DNA from 3 places in the Candidatus Symbiopectobacterium sp. NZEC127 genome. Region 2 is predicted to be linked to each of the others. Evidence: predicted binding sites of a transcription regulator. Region 2 holds the regulator's gene; each other region holds the start of a gene.
What was found. The regulator Fur, encoded in region 2, represses iron uptake genes when iron is present. The targets are predictions, from matches to a motif close to ATAATAATGAGAACNACTATCAA.
Positions count from the first base shown of each region.

Region 1: J5069_RS14810 (TonB-dependent siderophore receptor) is a predicted target of Fur. The motif match lies at 3,338-3,360, and genes of this name have one in related genera.
Region 3: J5069_RS12585 (TonB-dependent siderophore receptor) is a predicted target of Fur. The motif match lies at 4,764-4,786, and genes of this name have one in related genera.

Region 1 covers NZ_JAGFPG010000003.1:306,236-313,126, reverse strand. The annotation lists gene J5069_RS14815 (anaerobic C4-dicarboxylate transporter family protein) at 1-734, shown strand, start outside; gene J5069_RS14810 (TonB-dependent siderophore receptor) at 808-3,105, opposite strand; gene J5069_RS14805 (helix-turn-helix transcriptional regulator) at 3,488-4,468, shown strand; gene J5069_RS14800 (MmgE/PrpD family protein) at 4,766-6,097, shown strand; gene J5069_RS14795 (dienelactone hydrolase family protein) at 6,148-6,891, opposite strand, start outside.
Region 2 covers NZ_JAGFPG010000004.1:363,338-370,228, forward strand. The annotation lists gene nagE (N-acetylglucosamine-specific PTS transporter subunit IIBC) at 1-765, shown strand, start outside; gene glnS (glutamine--tRNA ligase) at 993-2,651, shown strand; gene fur (ferric iron uptake transcriptional regulator) at 2,728-3,174, opposite strand; gene fldA (flavodoxin FldA) at 3,510-4,037, opposite strand; gene J5069_RS17400 (methyl-accepting chemotaxis protein) at 4,492-6,168, shown strand; gene ybfE (LexA regulated protein) at 6,244-6,531, opposite strand; gene ybfF (esterase) at 6,706-6,891, opposite strand, start outside.
Region 3 covers NZ_JAGFPG010000002.1:571,600-578,490, forward strand. The annotation lists gene dgcJ (diguanylate cyclase DgcJ) at 51-1,565, opposite strand; gene cbpM (chaperone modulator CbpM) at 1,691-1,996, opposite strand; gene cbpA (curved DNA-binding protein) at 1,996-2,916, opposite strand; gene J5069_RS12575 (RNA polymerase sigma factor) at 3,192-3,707, shown strand; gene J5069_RS12580 (FecR family protein) at 3,694-4,668, shown strand; gene J5069_RS12585 (TonB-dependent siderophore receptor) at 4,829-6,891, shown strand, end outside.

The DNA of each region.
Region 1 (6,891 bases), on a different contig from region 2:
ATGACCCGGAATATCAGCGCCGGTTGGCGGCAGGATTGCTTAAACCTGTCGAACACACGCAGAAAAGCGTCGAAATCGCACCGCATGCCAAGCTGTCGGTGCTGCTGTTTCTGACCGGTGCGGTGGTGATTGTGCTGCTTGGCCTGATCCCCGGCTTGCGCCCGCTGGTGGAAACCGCCAAGGGCCTTCAGCCGCTGTCGATGTCCGCCACCATTCAAATGGTGATGCTGAGTTTTTCCTGCATCATCGTACTGCTGTGTCGCCCACCGATTGATAACATCCTGAGCGGCACCGTATTTCGTGCCGGTGCGCTGGCTATCGTGTGTGCGTTTGGCCTGGCCTGGATGAGCGAAACCTTTGTCAGCAGCCATATTGGGCTGATCAAAGCGGAAGTGCAGACCCTGCTTCAGTCCCACACCTGGCTTATTGCCATCATGATGTTCTTTGTTTCAGCCATGGTCAGCAGTCAGGCGGCGACCACGCTGATCCTGCTGCCGCTCGGGCTGGCACTGGGGTTACCGGCTTATGCGCTGATTGGCTCCTGGCCTGCGGTAAACGGTTACTTCTTTATTCCGGTTGCCGGACAGTGCCTCGCCGCGCTGGCCTTTGACGACACCGGCACCACTCGCATTGGCAAGTACGTGCTAAACCACAGCTTTATGCGCCCTGGATTGGTCAATGTGGTGGTTTCCGTGGTGGTGGGGCTGACGCTGGGCAAGCTGATTATCGGCTAATCCACGGTTCTACACCGCATAAAAAAACCCCCGGCGAGTTTCGCGCTCGCAGGGGGTTTGGTTTTTATACCGCTTAGAACGAGGTGTTGACGCTTACATAGAACGTACGACCCGGTTCGTTAAAGGTGGCTGCGCCTGCACCGTAGCTAGTGATTGAAGTCACTCCAGTGTTATCATCGGTACTGGTCAATGATTGAGCATTGCCTTTACGGAACTGACGTTTATCGAGCAGGTTATCCACCCCTCCGGTAATGCTCAGGTTTTTGTTCACTTTATAGGTTGAACTTAAACCAAACACCGCATACGGACTCACCTCGTTAGTATCATAGGCAGCCGTCAGTGGAATTGATGCCACTGGCGTACCCTGATAGTTGTATTTCTTCGGTTTTTGACGACCATACCAGGTCATTTTACCCAGGAAGGAAAGATCGTCGGTTGCCTGCCAACTAACAGAGGAGTTCAGCGTAAATTCTGGCGTAATCGACAGGTATTCTCCCGTCGTTTTGTTTTCAGAACGCAGCATCCAGGTGATGTTGTTATTCCAACTGATGGTTTCCGTAACAGGTACCGTCAAAGAACCTTCCAGCCCTTCCACCAACGCTTTAGGTACGTTTTCCCATTGGAAAATGTTGGCATTGGCATACCTCGCGGTGCTTCCTGTCGTGCTTCCGCCAACAGCGTTACCAATCTTGGTAACACCAGATTCAATCTTATTGCGATAATCGTTACGGAAATACGTCACACCCGCTTGATAGCCATTACGTTTAAATTCAAGGCCAATCTCTTTATTGACGCTAGTCTCTGCGCTGAGATCGTCACGCCCCATCAAGTAGCACGAGCCCGCACCATTACAACCATTACCACGGCTATACAGCAGGTAATTCGGGTTCAGTTGATAGAGGTTTGGTGCTTTATAAGCACGCGCGATACCCATTTTCAGGGTAAAGTCCTCGCCCAATTGCTGTGATAGATTCAGCGACGGGCTCCAGTTGGTACCCACAATGCTATGATGATCGAGACGTAGTGCTGGTGTCAGCATGGTGCTGTCGGTGACTTCGATATTGTCTTCGACAAATACGGAAGCAATACGGGCAGAGATATCATGGCTGCGGTTAGTATCCGCAATAGTACCGATGCTTCCGCCTTCATCTGTCGCTTGGTTATTAGAGGAAGGGTCCTGCATCTTCTGTTCAACCCATTCCAAGCCCACTGTCGCCGTTTGATTAAACAACGCCTCAAACGGAATATTCATTTCGCTATGGGCAGTGTATGCATCTAACTTGATGGTGCTGTATGGCTTATTCGGCAACGGACGTCCCGCAGGACCACCCGAGGTAGGCTCATCAATACGCGTGTTCTGGGTTCTTTCATATTGCAGGTAAGACAGCGTGCTTATACCACTATCCCAATAACCACGATGGGTAACCGCATATTTCTGACGGTACATACGGTTAGTTTCCTGACCGTACAGCGACTGGGTATCTACTTTGCCGTTGTTGTTCTCGGTATCACCCGCATAGATATTACCCTGGCGGCTGGCACCCATTTCAAATTCCAGCGTTTGCTGTGGCATAAACTCCCAGCGCAGCAAGCCGTTAATATCTTTGTTACGCACCCCTTCACGCCCGGCAGGAATAGCCGCTTTCGGCGATAGCTGATGGCCATTGTTGATATCCCAGGCATCGGCCTGCGTTTTGCTGTAGTTACCGTACAGACGCATGCTCAGGGTATCGGTCAGGCCGCCCATCAGGTTAAAATCGGTACGTTTGGTGGCCGCTTCCGATTTGTGCTCAGGGAAGCTCATATAGCTGTTCCACGCGCCGTGCCACTCATCGGTAGGCTGCTTGGTGATAATATTCACCACGCCACCCGCAGCACCGTTGCCGTAGCGTGCCGCCGCCGGGCCACGCAGCACTTCGATGCGCTCAACCATATTGCTCGGTACCCAGTTGGTGTCACCGCGGGTATCGCGCTCACCGCGCCAGCCGTAACGTACAGATGCGCGGCTGGAAACCGGTTTGCCATCGATCAGAATCAAGGTGTTTTCCGGCCCCATGCCGCGAATGTCGATCTGGCGGTTGTTGCCGCGCGATCCGCTGTTCGAGTTACCGGTCAGGTTGACACCCGGCATGGTACGGATGATCTCAGAGAGATCGTTCGCCGGCGGGCGGCGCTGGATATCTTCCTGGGTAATGACTGACACGCCCGGTGCCTGACGCGTTTGTTCCGCTGCCGTCACCACCATGGTATCGCCGCTGTTTTGTTCAACCTCAGTGGGGGTTGCCGCTTGCGCTGAGACCAGCAAAGACGCAGCGCCACAGCTGGCACCGATCAAGGTCGCCAGAGTGTGGCGGGAAAATCGTTTTTTCATCAGAGTCGCCCTGTAATGCTGTCATAAGTAAGAAAAATGCCCTCAGCCATGGCGAATGTGCACATGGGCGGCATCGGAAAATAGTTGTCGAAGTCGGAGAGAAAACCGGCGGGAGCGGCGGTTTATCGGGAAGGTGCGCAGTGCGTCATGGTCTTCTGTATGGCGTTACCCTCTCCGCTTGTCAGGCATGCGCCACTCTCATTGCAGTCATTCGACATCATAAAGACGAAAAATGCTACTGAGAAGTATTTGCATTACCAATTTGACGCCGACATTGTTACATTTGTGCTTCTGGAAAGGGTTTGCGCCAGACGCAAAGTCTTTTGCATAAGCGCCAATATGGATGGTAAAAAACCACGTTAACCATAGGTGATAGACACTCGTGCATAGCAGCGTTCCATCCTCCAAGGCGATTTACAAAGATCATATCGTTCAGCAGTCCAGCCTGGTCTCTAACCAGTACCGCTTTGTCGGGCCGCGCTTGATTGATGAAACACCGGTGTTGTACGGCAGCTTTAGCGTGATGCCGCTCAATCGCCACCTGATTTTGCACACCGCTGATGTGATCAATTTGCACAACATGAAAACGCAGGGTCAGTTGGAAGATGCGATCAAACTGGCTATCGTGGTCAATGGACAGGCACAGGTCAGCTATGACCACCAGCAATTGCTTCTCAACAAGGCGCAGCCCGCCTCGCTGGTATCGCTGATGTCTCCGGTGCTGTTCACCCGCATCGGCAAGCGCGATGAGTACGAACGCACCCTGTCGCTCACCTTTAGCCGCGAGTGGTTGTACGGCAATCTTTTGGACTCCGTTGACGAGTGGCGCACGCTCTATGACTTCACCCAGACGCATTTAGCGGTGCACCACTGGATGCCGTCACGTCAGGCGATGGCGATCGCCATGCAGATCCTCAATTCCGATCCCTGCTCCACGCCGTTGCAGCGTTTGCAATTGGAATCCCAATGCCTGAGCCTGATCGTTGAAGCCTTCAGCTCATTGCTGAGCACCGCGCAGGAAAAAAATGCGCGTGTACCCCTGCGTATCTACCATCGGGTGCAGGAAGTACGCGATATGCTGGAAAGCGGCGCGGCGGATCAACTGTCGATGGAAGAGATAGCTAAGCAGGTCAACATGAGTGAAAGCACCTTACAGCGCCATTTTCGTCAGGCGTTTAATATGAGCGTGTTTGAGTACCTGCGCCGCAATCGACTGCAACGCGCCATGGTCGCCATGCAAAAAGAGGGACTCGGTATCGCGCAGGCCGCCCATGTCGCGGGCTATAACAGCCCGGCCAACTTCTCCACGGCTTTTCGCCGCGCCTTTGGCATCACACCGGGACAGCTTAAAGACCGTTTCTGATCGCGATGCAATGCTATACCCAAAATAATTCGAGTTGCAGGAAGGCGGCAAGCGAGGGACAAATCTGTCTGGAACAGATTTGAACAGCGCCTGCGCTGGCCCGTAGGGTGAATCTCAGGGATGAGATTCATTTATCCCGATGAGCTTACTCAGGTAAGTGATTCGGGTGAGTGAGGGCAGCCAACGCACCTGCAACTTGAAGTATGACGGGTATAATGCAAAATTTGCGCTATACAGCGTACGGTGGTTTCAATTATACCTATAGGCATTCATGTATTTACTTGATTGCCTTTTCAAATGACCACATCGCACGATATCACCGCCACGCTCGCTCATCACATCGTTAATACCCTACCGGATACTGCCGCGCTCGACGCCGCGCGCGACGGCGTGATGGATTTTGTTGCCACTGCCCTGCCCATTGCCCAAGGTGCCATTCACGACAGCAATCTGACGCCACTGCGTCAGGTGTTTTCCGCGCCGGACAGCCTGACGCGCAGTGTGATATTGGGCTATGTGGGGCACGCGCTCGACTTTGATGACTACCATCCCGCCTTTCGCGGCCATCCGAGCACGGTGATTCTACCTGCGTTATTTGCACTGAGCGCCGAAGATACCCGCTTACGCGAAGCGGATTTTCTTGCCGCCTATGTGATTGGCGTGGAAGTTGCCGGGCGCATCGGGCTCGCGGCTGGCGCACGTCACTACGGCCTCGGCTATCACAATACCGCGACACTCGGTGCGGTTGCCGCCGCGGCTGCCGCTGCGCGCTTGCTCGGCGCTTCGGTGGCACAAACACAGAACATTCTCGGGCTGGCGGCAACGCAGGCTGCAGGGCTGCGTGCGCAGTTTGGATCGGCGGTAAAACCGCTGCACGCCGGGCTGGCGGCGCGCGCCGGGTTAACCGCCACTAAGCTGGCATTGGCGGGGTTTAGCGGAAACGCCACGCAGGTACTGGATGATTTTCTGTCATCACACGGTGACGGTCAGCAACACCCAGAGAAATTGCACGAAAACTGGGGTGCGCCCTGGCGTATTGTCACGCCCGGTCTGGAATTCAAAAGCTATCCCACCTGTGGCGGCACACACAGCGCGGGAGAAGCCGCGTTTGCACTACGCCAGCAATGGCTGGCGCAGCACGATGATATCCACTCGCTGATCGCCCGCGTTGAGAGCATTACCGTTGCGTATCCCCCCGGTGGAGACGTTGCGCCGTTTATTCATACAGCCACCACCGGCATGGAGGGACGCTTCAGCCTGGAGTATGTGATTGCGGCGGGCCTGCTGGAAGGAGAACTGACGCTGGCGCGCTTTGCCGAAGGCCCGGTTGATAAGGTTATCGCGGCGCTGGCGGATAAAGTGCAACGTCAACCGGATGCCAGCGCACCGCCGGATGAGCTTAACCCTGACGCGCGCTTTCACCGTGTGACGCTGCACCTGACAGATGGCTCAAGCCTGACTGAGTGCGTCACACGTCAGCAAACCGTAGCGCGCAAAACAGACCTGAACGCCAAACTGCGACAAAACATCCACTCACTGCCGCAGCTCGACATTGCGCGGATTCAGGCAAGCTGCGCGCTGAATAAACCGGGCGATATCGCCTACCTGAATCAGCTGTTGCTCAGTTAACGGAGAAAGCGCTACCCATAGGCGCGGCGATGTACCCCGCGCCTATGACATTACGGTTTTGGCATTAAGTAACGATCCAGCCAGCTAAACACTTCCGCCTGCTGTTCCTGATAGAACACGTGCCCTAACTCAGGCCACATTTTGGTTTCCAGCTTGCTGTCGGCATTTTGTGATTTCCACACGCGGTGCATCTTATCGTAGGCCCCTTGCACCGCACTTTCTGGGAACAGCTTATCTTTGCCACCGTTAAAGAACAGCATAGGATTGGGTGCCGCTACGCTTGCCACATCGGGGAAATCAAACTGCGCAGGCAAACCGGGATGCAACATATAGAACGCAGACTGACCACGCAGCACGTTATTGCCCGGCGTCATTAGCCCGTCATAGGTGCCAATCCACGAAACGGCGGCCGTTGCCGCCACCTTGTCGGAAAGCGCCGCCAGTTGCCAGGCGCGGTAAGCCCCCATCGAGAACCCGACGACACCTACACGTTTGGCATCCACCTGCTTGAGCGAAGCGAGAAAATCGGTAGCGCGCATATCTTCATATGCCATCTCGCCCGCCAGCGATCGGCCCAGATTGAAGAAGTTGCTCGCCAGCGCCTGTTGCTGCTCATACTTCAGCGGGCCGCGATCTCCCCAGCCAATAGCGTCTACCGCCAACACCACATAGCCGCGTTTAGCCAACTCGTCACCGACAAAACGCCCGGTGAAAAATTTATCGGCCCACGCCTGCGCCGATGCCAGTTTCTCAGCGTTGCCCCACGGCTTGATCATCTTCTCTTTGCCGATATC
Region 2 (6,891 bases):
GCGGTTGTTGGCATCACGGGACGCTATCAGGCGGGGTTCTTCCCCATCATGATGTTTGGTTTACCGGGTGCGGCATTAGCGATTTATCACTGCTCGCGTCCGGAAAACAAAAGCAAAGTGGCGGGGATTATGATGGCCGCCGCGTTTGCCGCTTTCTTCACCGGGATCACCGAGCCGCTTGAGTTTTCGTTTATGTTCGTAGCGCCCGTGCTGTATCTGCTGCATGCCGTGTTGACCGGGATTTCGGTGTTCATTGCGGCAAGCATGCATTGGATTTCCGGGTTCGGTTTTAGTGCCGGGCTGGTGGATATGGTACTTCAATCACGTAACCCGTTAGCTACCCAGTGGTATATGCTGATTCCGCAAGGGCTGATGTTCTTTGTTATTTACTATGTGACGTTCCGTTTCACCATCAAACGTTTCAACTTGCTGACGCCGGGGCGCGAGCCGTCGGTTGATGGTGGCGAAGCGGAGGGTGTGACGCTACATCAAAGCGTTGCCGAAAAGAAGGTGAATGATACGACATCTCTGGCTCAGGGGTATTTGGCGGCGCTGGGCGGTAAAGCCAATCTGGTCGGGATTGATGCCTGTATCACGCGTCTGCGGCTGAATGTGGTGGATTCTGCGCAAGTGGATGAGGCCCAGGCGAAACGCCTGGGGGCGGCGGGGGTTATCCGCTTGAATAAACAGAATGTGCAAATTGTTGTGGGGACGCAGGCGGAGGCGATCGCTACGGCCTTGAAGCAAATTCACCACGAGCAGTGATGGTGTTGTTAGCGTTGAATGGTGCGGCGTGGGGTATTCCTCACGCCGCATTTTTTATCGCCGTTAGCATAACAGGACGCCCGTTTTAGATTACTTCATGCGTAATCATCCGTTGTTTTGCCTCTTTCTGTGTATTTCATAAAATTTAGTGCAAGTAACAGTTGTGTCCTGCCGTAGCTTGTTGGATCATTGCGGGTTATGTGTCGTTTTGCATCGAGGAATCAAGCATGAGTGAGGCCGAAGCCCGCCCAACCAATTTTATCCGTCAGATCATTGATGAAGATCTGGCGTCTGGAAAACACAGCCTGGTACAAACCCGTTTTCCGCCGGAACCCAATGGCTACTTGCATATCGGCCATGCCAAGTCCATTTGCCTCAATTTTGGGGTGGCGCAAGATTACAACGGTCAATGTAATCTGCGTTTTGATGACACCAACCCGGTGAAAGAGGATATCGAGTACGTCGAGTCCATCAAGCAGGATGTGCAATGGTTGGGTTTCACCTGGAGCGGTGAGATTCGCTATTCTTCTGATTATTTTGACCAGTTGCATCTATATGCGGTCGAACTGATTGGTAAAGGGCTGGCCTATGTGGATGAACTCTCTCCCGAGCAGATCCGCGAATACCGTGGCACGCTGACCTCCCCTGGTAAAAACAGCCCTTACCGCGATCGCAGCGTTCAGGAAAACCTGAACCTGTTTGAAAAAATGCGCAACGGCGGGTTTGCTGAGGGCACCGCATGTCTGCGCGCCAAGATTGACATGGCATCACCGTTCATCGTGATGCGCGATCCGGTCCTGTACCGCATCAAATTTGCCGAGCATCACCAGACCGGGAAAAAGTGGTGCATCTATCCCATGTACGATTTCACGCACTGCATTTCCGATGCGCTGGAAGGGATTACGCACTCACTGTGCACGCTGGAGTTCCAGGACAACCGCCGCCTGTACGATTGGGTGTTGGACAACATCACCATTCCTTGTCATCCGCGTCAGTATGAATTCTCGCGCTTGAACCTGGAATATGCGGTGACGTCCAAACGCAAACTGAATCAACTGGTGACGGAAAAAGTGGTTGAAGGCTGGGACGATCCTCGCATGCCAACCATCTCCGGCCTGCGCCGCCGTGGTTACACAGCTGCCTCCGTGCGTGAGTTTTGTCGTCGTATCGGCGTGACCAAACAGGATAATAATGTCGAAATGGCGGCGCTGGAATCCTGTATTCGTGACGATCTGAATGAGCATGCGCCGCGCGCCATGGCGGTGTTGGATCCGGTAAAAGTGGTTATCGAGAATCTGCCAGAAGGCCACGAAGAGTGGGTTTCCATGCCGAATCATCCGAATCAGCCGGAAATGGGAACGCGTCAGGTGCCGTTCAGCCGTGAGATTTATATCGATCGTGCCGATTTCCGTGAAGAAGCGAACAAACAGTACAAGCGTCTGGTACTGGGTAAAGAAGTGCGTTTGCGCAATGCGTATGTCATCAAGGCGGAACGGGTTGAGAAAGATGAACAGGGCGTTATCACCGCGCTGTATTGCACTTATGATGCCGAAACGTTGAGTAAAGACCCGGCTGACGGGCGTAAAGTGAAGGGCGTTATTCATTGGGTTTCTGCCGCACATGCGCTACCGGCTGAGTTCCGCCTTTACGATCGCCTGTTCAACATGCCAAATCCAGGTGCGGCGGATGACTTCCTCGCAACCATCAACCCGGATTCGCTAAAAGTGGCTCAGGGCTTTGTTGAACCGAGTTTGGCAAAGGCAGAAGTAGAAAAAGCGTATCAGTTTGAACGCGAAGGGTATTTCTGTGCCGATCGCCGCTATTCGAGCGAAACGCATCTGGTGTTTAACCGCACGGTAGGTCTGCGTGATACCTGGGTTGGCTGAGGCCAGCGTTTGACTGAAATGAAAAAACCGCCTGTTTGGGCGGTTTTTTTATGGCATCAATCAGAAAAAACCTGACTTATTTTGGGTCGTGGAGCGTTTCTTCTTCGCGGCAGTCGCCCGTACTGCAATGGCCATAGAGGTATAAACTGTGGTTAGTCAGTTTGATACCGTGTCTGTCTGCGATTTCGCGCTGACGCGCTTCGATAGATTCATCACGGAATTCAATAACGCGTCCGCAATCCAGGCAAATAAGATGGTCATGGTGGTGTTGCTGTGTCAGCTCGAACACTGACTTACCACCTTCAAAATTATGACGGGTGACAATACCGGCATCATCAAACTGGTTAAGCACGCGATAAACGGTCGCAAGACCGATCTCTTCGCCCATATCTATCAGTTTTTTATACAAATCTTCCGCGCTGACGTGATGACACTCCGGATCCTGCAACACTTCCAGAATCTTCAGTCTTGGCAGAGTGACTTTCAAGCCGGCCTTCTTTAATGCGGTGTTATTGTCAGTCATGCGGGTTTAGTCCTGTTGCTTTCTCGTCGATGGGGGCAATTAAGCCTATGACATCGGTCGGCTCAAAAATTGTAATGGCGTCTCAATTATAGAACCGCGCATTAAAAATGAAAACCATGGGATGTTAACAATACCGTCTCCATAAAGAAAGTGTGCATTTGCGCGCAATCTCTTGTTGTAAAATGGAGAAAATTGATAAACGTACAAAACCGATGGGTACTATTGTACAGGCTTAGACCAGGAAGTTAAAAAAATGTTTCTATTAATTTAATCGGTTTTATCTATTAATAAAGCCCTGACATTGCTATCAGGGCTTTTATGTAAAACAGTGGCGATCAACCGGCCAGTGATTTCAGGTTGAGCTCTTCGCTGATTTGTTTGACCCAGGCACTCACGCGTTCACCGGTCAGTTCAGGTTGACGGTCTTCATCAATCGCCAGACCGATAAAGTGGTTGTCGTCTGCCAACCCTTTAGAGGCTTCGAAATAGTAACCTTCCGTTGACCAATTGCCGACAATCGTTGCCCCGCGCGGTTCAATAATGTCGCGCAGCGTTCCCATCGCGTCACAAAAGTATTCGGCGTAATCTTCCTGGTCACCACAGCCAAACAGGGCAACGATTTTTCCATTGAAATCAATTTCTTCCAATGTCGGGAAGAAATCGTCCCAATCGCACTGGGCCTCACCATAGTACCAGGTCGGAATACCCAGCAGCAGGATATCAAACGCTTCGATATCTTCTTTGCTGCTCTTGGCGATGTCATGAACCTCTGCAACATCACTGCCCAGTTGCTGTTGGATTGTCTTGGCAATGTTTTCGGTATTGCCGGTGTCACTGCCAAAGAAAATGCCTATGAGTGCCATGGATAAAATAACCTCTTTATTCTTAATGGTATGGTGCGGTTTATCACCTACATATCAAGTAATAATATCAGACGCAGGGGGTAGGAGAAACTTGTATCTTTTCCCTGACCCAAAGCGAAAATAACCGCTATTAAGTCAGGGTTTTTATCACATAGCTCATTTGCGCAATTCCGCCAGTTTTTTTAATTACTTTAGCGGCGGCATTGTTATCACCCGTTTCCCTATCTTTGTGAAAAATATGAGTAATAACTAATTTTTAGTCACAGCGTGCTGTAGATCACGGAGGGAAACTACTAAATATTCTTTTAATATTGACGATGAAAGTAGAAGGTTCGCTGTGTGCTTGCAAACGTGAAGCATCGCGTGTTTTTCCCGTTAGGGATTGTTTCAAACCTGATGATTTTTTTAAAAATAATAACCCTACCGTACGTTATTTTATATCTGGAGCTGGCTTATGCAATTTTTTAGAAACATCGCCATCAGAACGGCAATGTTATGGGTTTTAGGGGTTTTCTGTGTGCTTTGGGGCGGTGTTTCCGTCTACACCATTTTCTCCTTCAAAGAGATGACCACGACCTCACAGACCAGTACCTTACTGGTCCATAACATGAATTTAGTCAATCAGGGCAACGATCAATATTTTCGCATGGTAACCCGTTTGGCACGGGTAGTGGATTGGCGTCGTAACGGTGAAAACACCCTGGCGGATAAAGAACAGGCGTCAGCATTGACGGCATTGAACAACCTGAAATCCGATCTGGCCACCTTTAGCAGCATCGATCATGCGGGGTTGGATGCCGCGCTGGCTGAAGCGGTGGTCCGCGATTGGGGCAACCTGATTACCCAAGGCGTTGATCCGATGTTTCAAAAGGCGCAGGCCAACGCGTTGGATGAATATCAACGCTATGCCAAGGAAACGGTGCCTGCCCTCAGTCGTCAATTCGGGGCCTCGGTAAACGCGTTTAACAAGGCAGGCTCCGATAAGTTTGCCGCAGCGGGCGTGCGTTTTCAGCAAATCACTGCCGTTGGTCAAAATATTTTGCTGACGGGATTGATTGTTGGGCTGCTGCTGCTGTTTTTCACCGATCGCTATCTGGTGGCCTGTTTGGTGAAGCCACTCGATACGCTACGCGATCACTTCAGCGCTATCGCTTCCGGGCAACTCGGCAAGCCGATTCATGATTTTGGTCGTAACTGTGTGGGGCGGTTGCTGCCTCTGCTGCGGAATATGCAAACCAGTCTGGCGACGACGGTAAGCACCATTCGTTCCAGCACCGATGCCATCTACCTTGGCGCATCCGAGATTGCTTCCGGCAATAATGACCTTTCATCGCGTACTGAACATCAGGCTTCCGCACTGGAAGAGACGGCGGCCAGCATGGAGCAGTTGACCGCAACCGTCAAACAGAATGCGGAAAACGCCAATCACGCGAGCCAATTGGCGTTGCAAGCGTCCAATACGGCGAGAAAAGGGGGCGAGATTGTCGATAACGTGGTGAAAACCATGGCGGAGATTTCAGGAAGTTCAAAACGCATCGCCGAGATCACTACGGTGATCAACGGTATTGCGTTCCAGACCAACATCCTGGCGCTTAATGCCGCCGTTGAAGCGGCGAGGGCCGGTGAACAAGGGCGCGGTTTTGCGGTGGTCGCCGGTGAAGTACGCAGTCTGGCGCAGCGCAGTGCGCAGGCGGCAAAAGAGATCGAAGGGTTGATCGCCGAATCCGCCCACTGTGTGGGCACTGGCTCTCAGCTGGTTGAAGATGCTGGCGTGACCATGAGTGACATTGTTCGTGCCGTGACCAATGTGACGGACATCATGGGGGAAATTGCCTCGGCATCCGGTGAGCAAAGCAAAGGTATCGCGCAGGTTGGACAAGCGGTGGCGGAAATGGACAGCGTGACGCAGCAAAATGCGGCATTGGTGGAGCAGGCTTCTGCGGCCGCGCTGTCGTTGGAAGAGCAGGCTGCGGTGCTCAACCGGACAGTGGCCGTGTTCCAACTGTCAGAGTCCGCCGTGCCGGTGGCCGTTCCTGCTGCGGCGCCAGTCGCTGCTCTGGCGCGTGCTGGCAGTGCGACAACCGTCAAAAAGGCGTTGCCACCGGGAAACGATAACTGGGAAAAATTTTAATCGAGCGGTTTACCGAACAATGCCGTTACCAGGGAGGGAGACAGGGCGTCATGGATGACGCCGGAAATCAACGTATCAGGATGAAAGGTCTTTGTCCGCCAGTTGCGCCAGCAACATGCGCTCAATGAGTTCACTACGGCTGATGTTCTGCATTTCAGCCAGGCTATTGAGTGCTTCCACGGCTTCCTCATTAATTTTCAATTCGATGCGACGCAAACCTCGCACCTTGTCACGACGCAATTGATTGCGCTTGTTAATTCGAAGCTGTTCGTCGCGTGAAAGCGGGTTGGTTTTGGGACGACCAGGCCGACGTTCATCCGCGAACAGATCCAACGTGGTACGGTCCGTTTGTTCTTTTGCCATAGGTAGTGCTGCTGCAAGGAAGTCTGACCAAAATGCACGCATCGGTTCAGCGTGACATTTTGATGATGTGGTTACGGTGCATAAGGCTGATTCAGCCGTCCCTCTACTGCGGGCGCCATCATACCCCAGCGAGGCTGGCGGCGACAATGGGTAACTGCCGCCGATCGCTACGGATTATGCGGGGGACACCTCAAGAAAACGGTGGATAGCGCGCAGAACCGCATCGGGCTTTTCTGCGTGAACCCAGTGACCACTGCCTGCAATCACATGCGCTTTCGCATTGGGAAACTGCTGCAACAGCGTTTCCCGATAGCGGTCGTCCAAATAAGAGGATGCGGCACCGCGAATAAACAGAATAGG
Region 3 (6,891 bases), on a different contig from region 2:
GCCCCGACTTATCCGCATAAACCCGTATTTCCGGGCAGTGCAGGGCGGTATTATCGCGGTGTGTATTTATTGCGTTTGTGTTGGTACAGTAAATCGTCTGCTTTTAATAATGCAGTATCTAACGTGTCGCCGGGACGTAATTGATAAATACCGTAAGAAAACGCCGTCAATTTTTCTTTATCGGTTTCTGCCAGATTGCTATAAACCCGCGCAATGACATCCTGTGATGTCGTCAGGTTATAATCAATCAGAATCAGGCAAAACTCATCGCCACCCAACCGAATGCCGTAATCACTTTTGCGAATAGAGTGCGCCAGCGCCTTACCCAAAAACTGGATCGCTTTGTCGCCCAGATGATGACCAAGGGTATCATTGATTCTCTTTAATCCATCGATATCCACCGCCGCGACCGTTACTGAAATATCTCTGTTGATCAATGCCTGAATCTTTTTATCGAGCATGGGGGTCATTATTTTACGGTTATACAGGCCCGTCATGGCATCAGTCACATTATCTCGCGACAGAGACTGGTGGCGAACCAGTTGCTGTCTGGCATAGCGGCAGAGTAACCAGGTGCTGAGCACGTAAAGCGCAATCAGCCATAACATATTAAGGACGATATAGATCCCATCCAGTTTGATATGCAAGGTATAGTAACGAGTGATTTTTTCCTGGTGACTGATCAGCGCCACAGAACGCAGTGTGGGACGGTGGAAAACAATGTTATCGCCGGTTGTATTGTCTGTGACATAGAGTGAAAGGAACCGCCACAATAATGGACGTTCAGCGGTATAAAATGACGTCGCCAGATCGCTGATATTAATATCGGTAACGATAACGCCTTTAATTGTATTATTTTGAAAAACGGGTGTCAGCATACTGATTATGTTTTTTTCGGTATAACCGTCGCGGTAAATGTGTGAGACAATATTATTGCCATTATGCAAATCATTTAATGCAGTTGCATCGATATTTATTGTCAGCGCGCTGCGGTCAATATCGATGCGACCATCATTGCTGACCAGCCAGTTATTAAAAGTATAGTGGTGCGTATCGACCAGTCGATTGATATAAATGTAGTTATTGATCAAGTCGATATAATATCTGACGTTATTGAAGGTATAACCGGTGTAGTTCGAGAAACTGTACGTTGAGGAGGCACCCGCTTCATACTCCTGAATATTTGCCAGTGCGGCAACATCCTGGCTCCAGTCCGCGCACTCCGGGTTGCGTGTCTGTAACGTTCCACTGAGCGTAGGCAAAGTCTGTTTCAGTAAGTTCAAACCATAGGTTTCGCCCACTGACTCGGCATACTGACAGATATCATGCGGTATGTTCACTTTGTTATCGATAACGGATGCTGAAGGCGAAAACGCCCTGGAGAGGCGGAAGGCAATATTTTGGTTAATATATTCTTCATGAAATAGCGCAGATTTGCCATTCTCCGCAATATATCCCATATAGCTTCTGAGCCCGAGATACTCATTAACAATAAAACTGGTAAAAATGCTGGTGGTCAGAATCACAATGAAAATAATTGCGCTAATAAATTTTGGCTGTGACAAGATGCAGCATCCCTTTATTAAGCACTGATAGCCATAGTTATAGCATAAAGCGCTTCATTGTGTGCAAAAGGGCAGGCGAAGGCCGGCCCCTTTGTTTTGCGTTTTCTTTAGCGTGTTGATACCGCTCAGGTGTGTGTAATAAAGCGGGACAGACGCTGTTGCAGCCGTCGATTTTCTAGGCGCAACTGTGCGTTCTCTTCCAATAATGTCAGGGCTACGGCGATACCGGGCCAATCTAACGCTAACTCTCTTCTTAAACGTAGGGCGTGCTGCATAATCGCGGCTGCACGATCGTCAAATTGCCAGCATGAGTGTTCATCTTCATGAGGTTCAATCACTCCCAGGCCGACAATTTCACTCAGTTCATCTTCCGAAACGCCGGTATGCAGGCAAAACTCAGTAACGGTAAAGGTGATGGTTACTGTCGACATTATGCTTTCCCCCATGTTTTGCGAGGATCAAAGGATGGTTGGGCGTCTGCCAACTGTTGCCACAGGGTGCTGGTGCTGTCATCCGGTTTCGGTGGCATCACGATTTTTATCACAGCGTACAGATCGCCGGTATGGTGTTTACCGATAAGCCCCTTACCTTTGATACGTAACCGTTGACCTGCCTGACTGCCCGCAGGGATGGTCAGCAGAATGCTCTCTTTCAGTGTCGGTACGGTGACTTTTGCGCCCAGTGCTGCTTCCCAAGGAGCAAGCGGGACGACAATTTCCAAATCGTGGCCCACGATATCAAACAGCGGGTGCGGTGCAATATGGATAACCAACCACAGATCGCCATTCGGCCCACCGTGTTCACCCGGTGTTCCCTGGCCTTTAAGGCGAATGCGCTGACCGTTGCCCACGCTTGCCGGTATCTTCACATTGAGCGTTTTGGGAATTTCCTGCTCTACCATGCCGAAGGCGTTATACACCGGTAGCCTGTAACTGATGGTTTGATTGTGTTCGCTAAGGGTTTCTTCGAGGAATACTGCGACTTCGATTTCAATGTCATGACCACGGGCTGCGCGGGATTGCTGTGACTGGCGTGCATGTTGACCAAAGATAGAGGAGAAAAGATCGTCAACGTCTTCAGCCTTATAGCGCTGGTCACTTTCATGTTGCGGCTGCCGAGTGAACTGCGGATCATTACGGTGTTGCCACAGTTGGTCATACTCTGCTCGCCGCTGTTCATCACTCAGCACTTCCCACGCTTCAGCCACGGCTTTAAACCGTGCTTCGGCGTCGAGCTCTTTACTGACATCCGGGTGGTATTTGCGGGCCAATCGACGATAGGCGGTCTTGATGGTCTTGAGATCGTCAGTCGATTTTACGCCCATGATGGCGTAATAATCCTTTAATTCCATAACGTAATCTCGCGTCATTTGATCGGTAAATGGGATTCCTGTGCGTGTTTTCACCACTAAGTGTAGGATAATCCCATGCAATGCATATCTCCACTGCAAACCACCAAAGCGATAACCGTACTTAACGTAATGCATTGATTATCATTTTTATTTGCTGGAAACGGTTGATAACATCAGCAATAATTGCCGTCCGTTCAGCCCATTCTTCCCGCCTTGTGGCACAGGATCCTTGCGCGGTTCGGCACTGTTTTTACTACCGTTCGGGGCTCGATGTCATGACCGACAAAAGCAAGGATCTCGCCGCGTTATACCTCACAGAGCATGAGCGCCTGGAACGGCAGATCCGGCGTCGGGTGGGGTGCCGTAATATCGCCAGCGACCTGGTGCAGGATATTTTTCTGCGCTTGTGGGAAAAGGCGGTTGAGTGGAAGGGCGACTCTGCCGCGTACCTCACCCGCTGTGCGCGTAATGCGGCAATTGACCATTTGCGAGCGGAAAAAACCAAAGCGGATTACCTTCAGGGTGTGCTGCCCGAGCACTACGCTGAGGAAGCCGAGTCGCCACAAGAGATTGTCTCCGCACAGCAGAACATCCATCACATTGATGAAATCCTGGCTGCCTTACCGCAAAAAACGCGGCATATCTTTTTGCTCAATCGGGTGCATGGACGCAGCTTCTCGGAAATCGCTACGGTGATGGGCATTTCATCCCGTGCGGTGGCAAAACACATGGCGCGGGCCGTCGCTGCCTGCGAAGCGCGCATAGGAGGCGAGCACGATGACACCGACTGAGACGCAGATCCGCGAACAAGCGCGCGACTGGTTTATTTCTCTGCGGGATAATCCTTCGCGCGCTCAGCGTGCCGCCTGTGACCAGTGGCGACAGAGTCATCCCGCCCACGATGACGCCTATCGCGCAGTCGAGGCGGTGTGGCAGGCCACTGCGGCACCGGGCAAGCGACTGGCGGAAAAGGAGTCTGACGCGCTGGCGGTTTATCTCACGGCAATCAAGCAGGCAAAACGCCATCAACGCGCAAGGCGGTGGCTGGTCTCGGCCAGTGCCTGTTGTGCGTTGGTGATGGCAGGGGTTCTATGGTTGGAAAATCCCTACTGGATGCAGGATGTGACGGCGAGCCACGTGGCGAGCAAAGGCGAACGTCGTGACGTAACGCTGGCAGATGGCTCGCGGGTATTGCTGGATGCGGATAGCGCGTTCAGCGTAGCGTTTACGCCGCAAGGGCGGCGCGTCCACTTGCTGCGCGGTGCCGCTTTTTTTGATGTCACACCGTCGCAAACGCCCTTTGTGGTGGCGACGGCGGCCGGTGATGTGTGGGTGCTTGGCACACAATTCGATGTACGGCTGATCGATGACGCTGCACTGGTGACCCTGGCAAAGGGGAGCGTCGCGGTGACAGCCGGTGGCGCGATGACGCCAACGGTGCTGAAGCCGGGCGAACAGGCGCGCTTTAGTGCCAGCGGTACTCATGCGCCTGTCAGCGTGAATGTTGCAGACGAAATGGCCTGGCGCGACGGACGTTATATTTTCTATCGCGCTCGCTTGGCCGATGTGGTGCGTGAGGTGGAACGCTATCGTTCTGGGCGTATTCTCATCTCAGCATCCGCGTTGGCCAATGAAACGGTGACCGGTAGCTTCTCGCTGGCGGATAGCGATGCGGCATTGGCCTCTTTGCAAGCCAGTGTCGGGTTCCAGATGCGCAAAGTGACCGAACGACTGGTGATTCTCTCGCCATAATAATTTCATATTTTACAATGTGTTGTGATTTTTTGATTAAAAAGTTCATTTTCAGGGTTCAGTGATCCGTTTCCTCATTCGTGAACGTAGTGAGAGTGCAAATGATAATTACTATTATTAACGCGCTCGCAGTTCATGACACGAGATAAGGATCTCCTTAATGAAACAAAAAAGAGCACACCAGGCCGGCTACCTGTTCGCCACCCTTTTATTGACCAGCTTTAGCGGTGCGAACAGCGCCGCAACGCAGGTTCAGCAGCACGCAGCGCAGCAATTTAGTTTTAATCTCCCGGCGAAACCGGTCACTCAGGCGGTGAATGACATTGGTCGTATCACTGGCCTGTCAGTCGTTTTCCGTGAACAACAGGAAATGGCCGCTATGGGCAACCCCGTTCGCGGCACGCTGAGCGCAGAGCAGGCGTTGGCAACCCTGCTCAATGGCACCGGGTTGGGCTACCGCTTTAGTAATGCAACCACGGTACAGATTTATGTATTGCCCCCTTCGGCGAGGAGCGCATCAGCGGGAACGCCCGATACCATGGTGGTTCAGGCACAGGGGAATAGCCGACTTGGCCCTGTTGTGGGTTATGTTGCCAGCAACAGTACCTCTGGCACCAAAACCAACACTCCGCTGATGAGAACACCACAGTCGGTCAGCGTGATTACCCGCGAACAGGCTGACGCGCAGGGCGCGCAAAGTTTGGTTCAGGCACTGCGCTATTCATCGGGCGTGGCGGCCGAAGTTCGCGGTTCGGCATCGCGTTATGATTTGCCTTATGTTCGTGGCTTTGGTTCACCGACCGACAGCAACCAGTATCTTGATGGCTTGCGTTTGCTGCGCGGCGGCGGCTATGCCATTCCGCAGATTGAAACCTATGGCATCGAGCGCATTGAATTCCTCAAAGGCCCATCGTCTACGCTGTATGGCGGTGTGACGCCCGGCGGGTTGATCAATGCGATTTCCAAGGTGCCTACCAGCGAGCCGCAGCACGCGGTTGAGATGCTCTACGGCAGCCATAACCGGATGCAGCTTGGTGTGGATTCCGCCGGGCCGCTCAATGACGATCGCTCGTTGCTCTATCGCGTGGTGGCGCTTGGCCGTAAATCGGACACGCAGGTGGTGAATACCAAAGAAGAACGTGTCTATGTCGCGCCCTCTCTGACCTGGATCCCCGATACCGATACCTCATTCACGCTGAATATGAGCTACCAGCACGATCCCGAAGGGGGATACTACGGCGTGTTGCCCACCGTCGGTTCACTGTGGCCCAGCCCGGCAGGGAAAATTCCCCGTAATTTCAACGACGGCGATCCGGCGTTCGATCAGTTCGATCGTAAGCAGAGCATGGTGGGGTATCAGTTTGAGCACCGCATCAATGACACCTGGAGTGTGCGCCACAACTTCCGCTATCTCGATCACTCAACGGTGACCAAGAGCGTAGGGACGTCCAGCATGGGGGCCGATGGGCATACTATCTCGCGTTATGCGCTCGGAACGGATGAAACGCTGCGCGGTCTGACATCCGATCTGCAACTTCAGGCTGAATTTGATACCGGGCGTTTGTATCACACGGCCTTATTCGGTTTTGATTATCAACAATCTGACTGGACGCAAATTCGGGATTATGGCGGTGCACCCTCCATTGATTTCCTGAACCCGGTATACGGCGTGGCGACCAACCTGGCGCTGGCGCGCATCACCAATCAGAAGCAGCACACCAATCAGGCCGGTTTTTACGCGCAGGATCAGATCGATATCGATCGTTGGACGCTGGTGGGTGGCATGCGCTACGACACCATTCGAACCAGAACCGATAACCGTCTGAATGACACCCGGAGCGTGCAGGATGACGAAGCGGTGAGCGGTAAGCTCGGGCTGATTTATAACTTCGACATGGGGATTGCGCCTTATATCAGCTACTCCACGTCATTCCTGCCGGTCAATGGTACTGATGCCAGCGGCAGCGCCTTTAAGCCGACCACGGCGAAGCAGCGCGAAGTGGGGGTAAAATACCAACCTACTCATTTCAACGCGCTGTTTACGCTCGCCTATTTTGATATCACGCAAAGTAATGTAGTGACCTCCGCCAACCCTTACACCACCTACCAAACCGGGGAACAGCGCTCACGCGGCGTTGAGTTCGAAAGCAAGATGGCGGTTACAGACAACATCAATGTGACCGGTGCCTTGACCTACACCAACGCCGAAGTGGTCAAAGGATT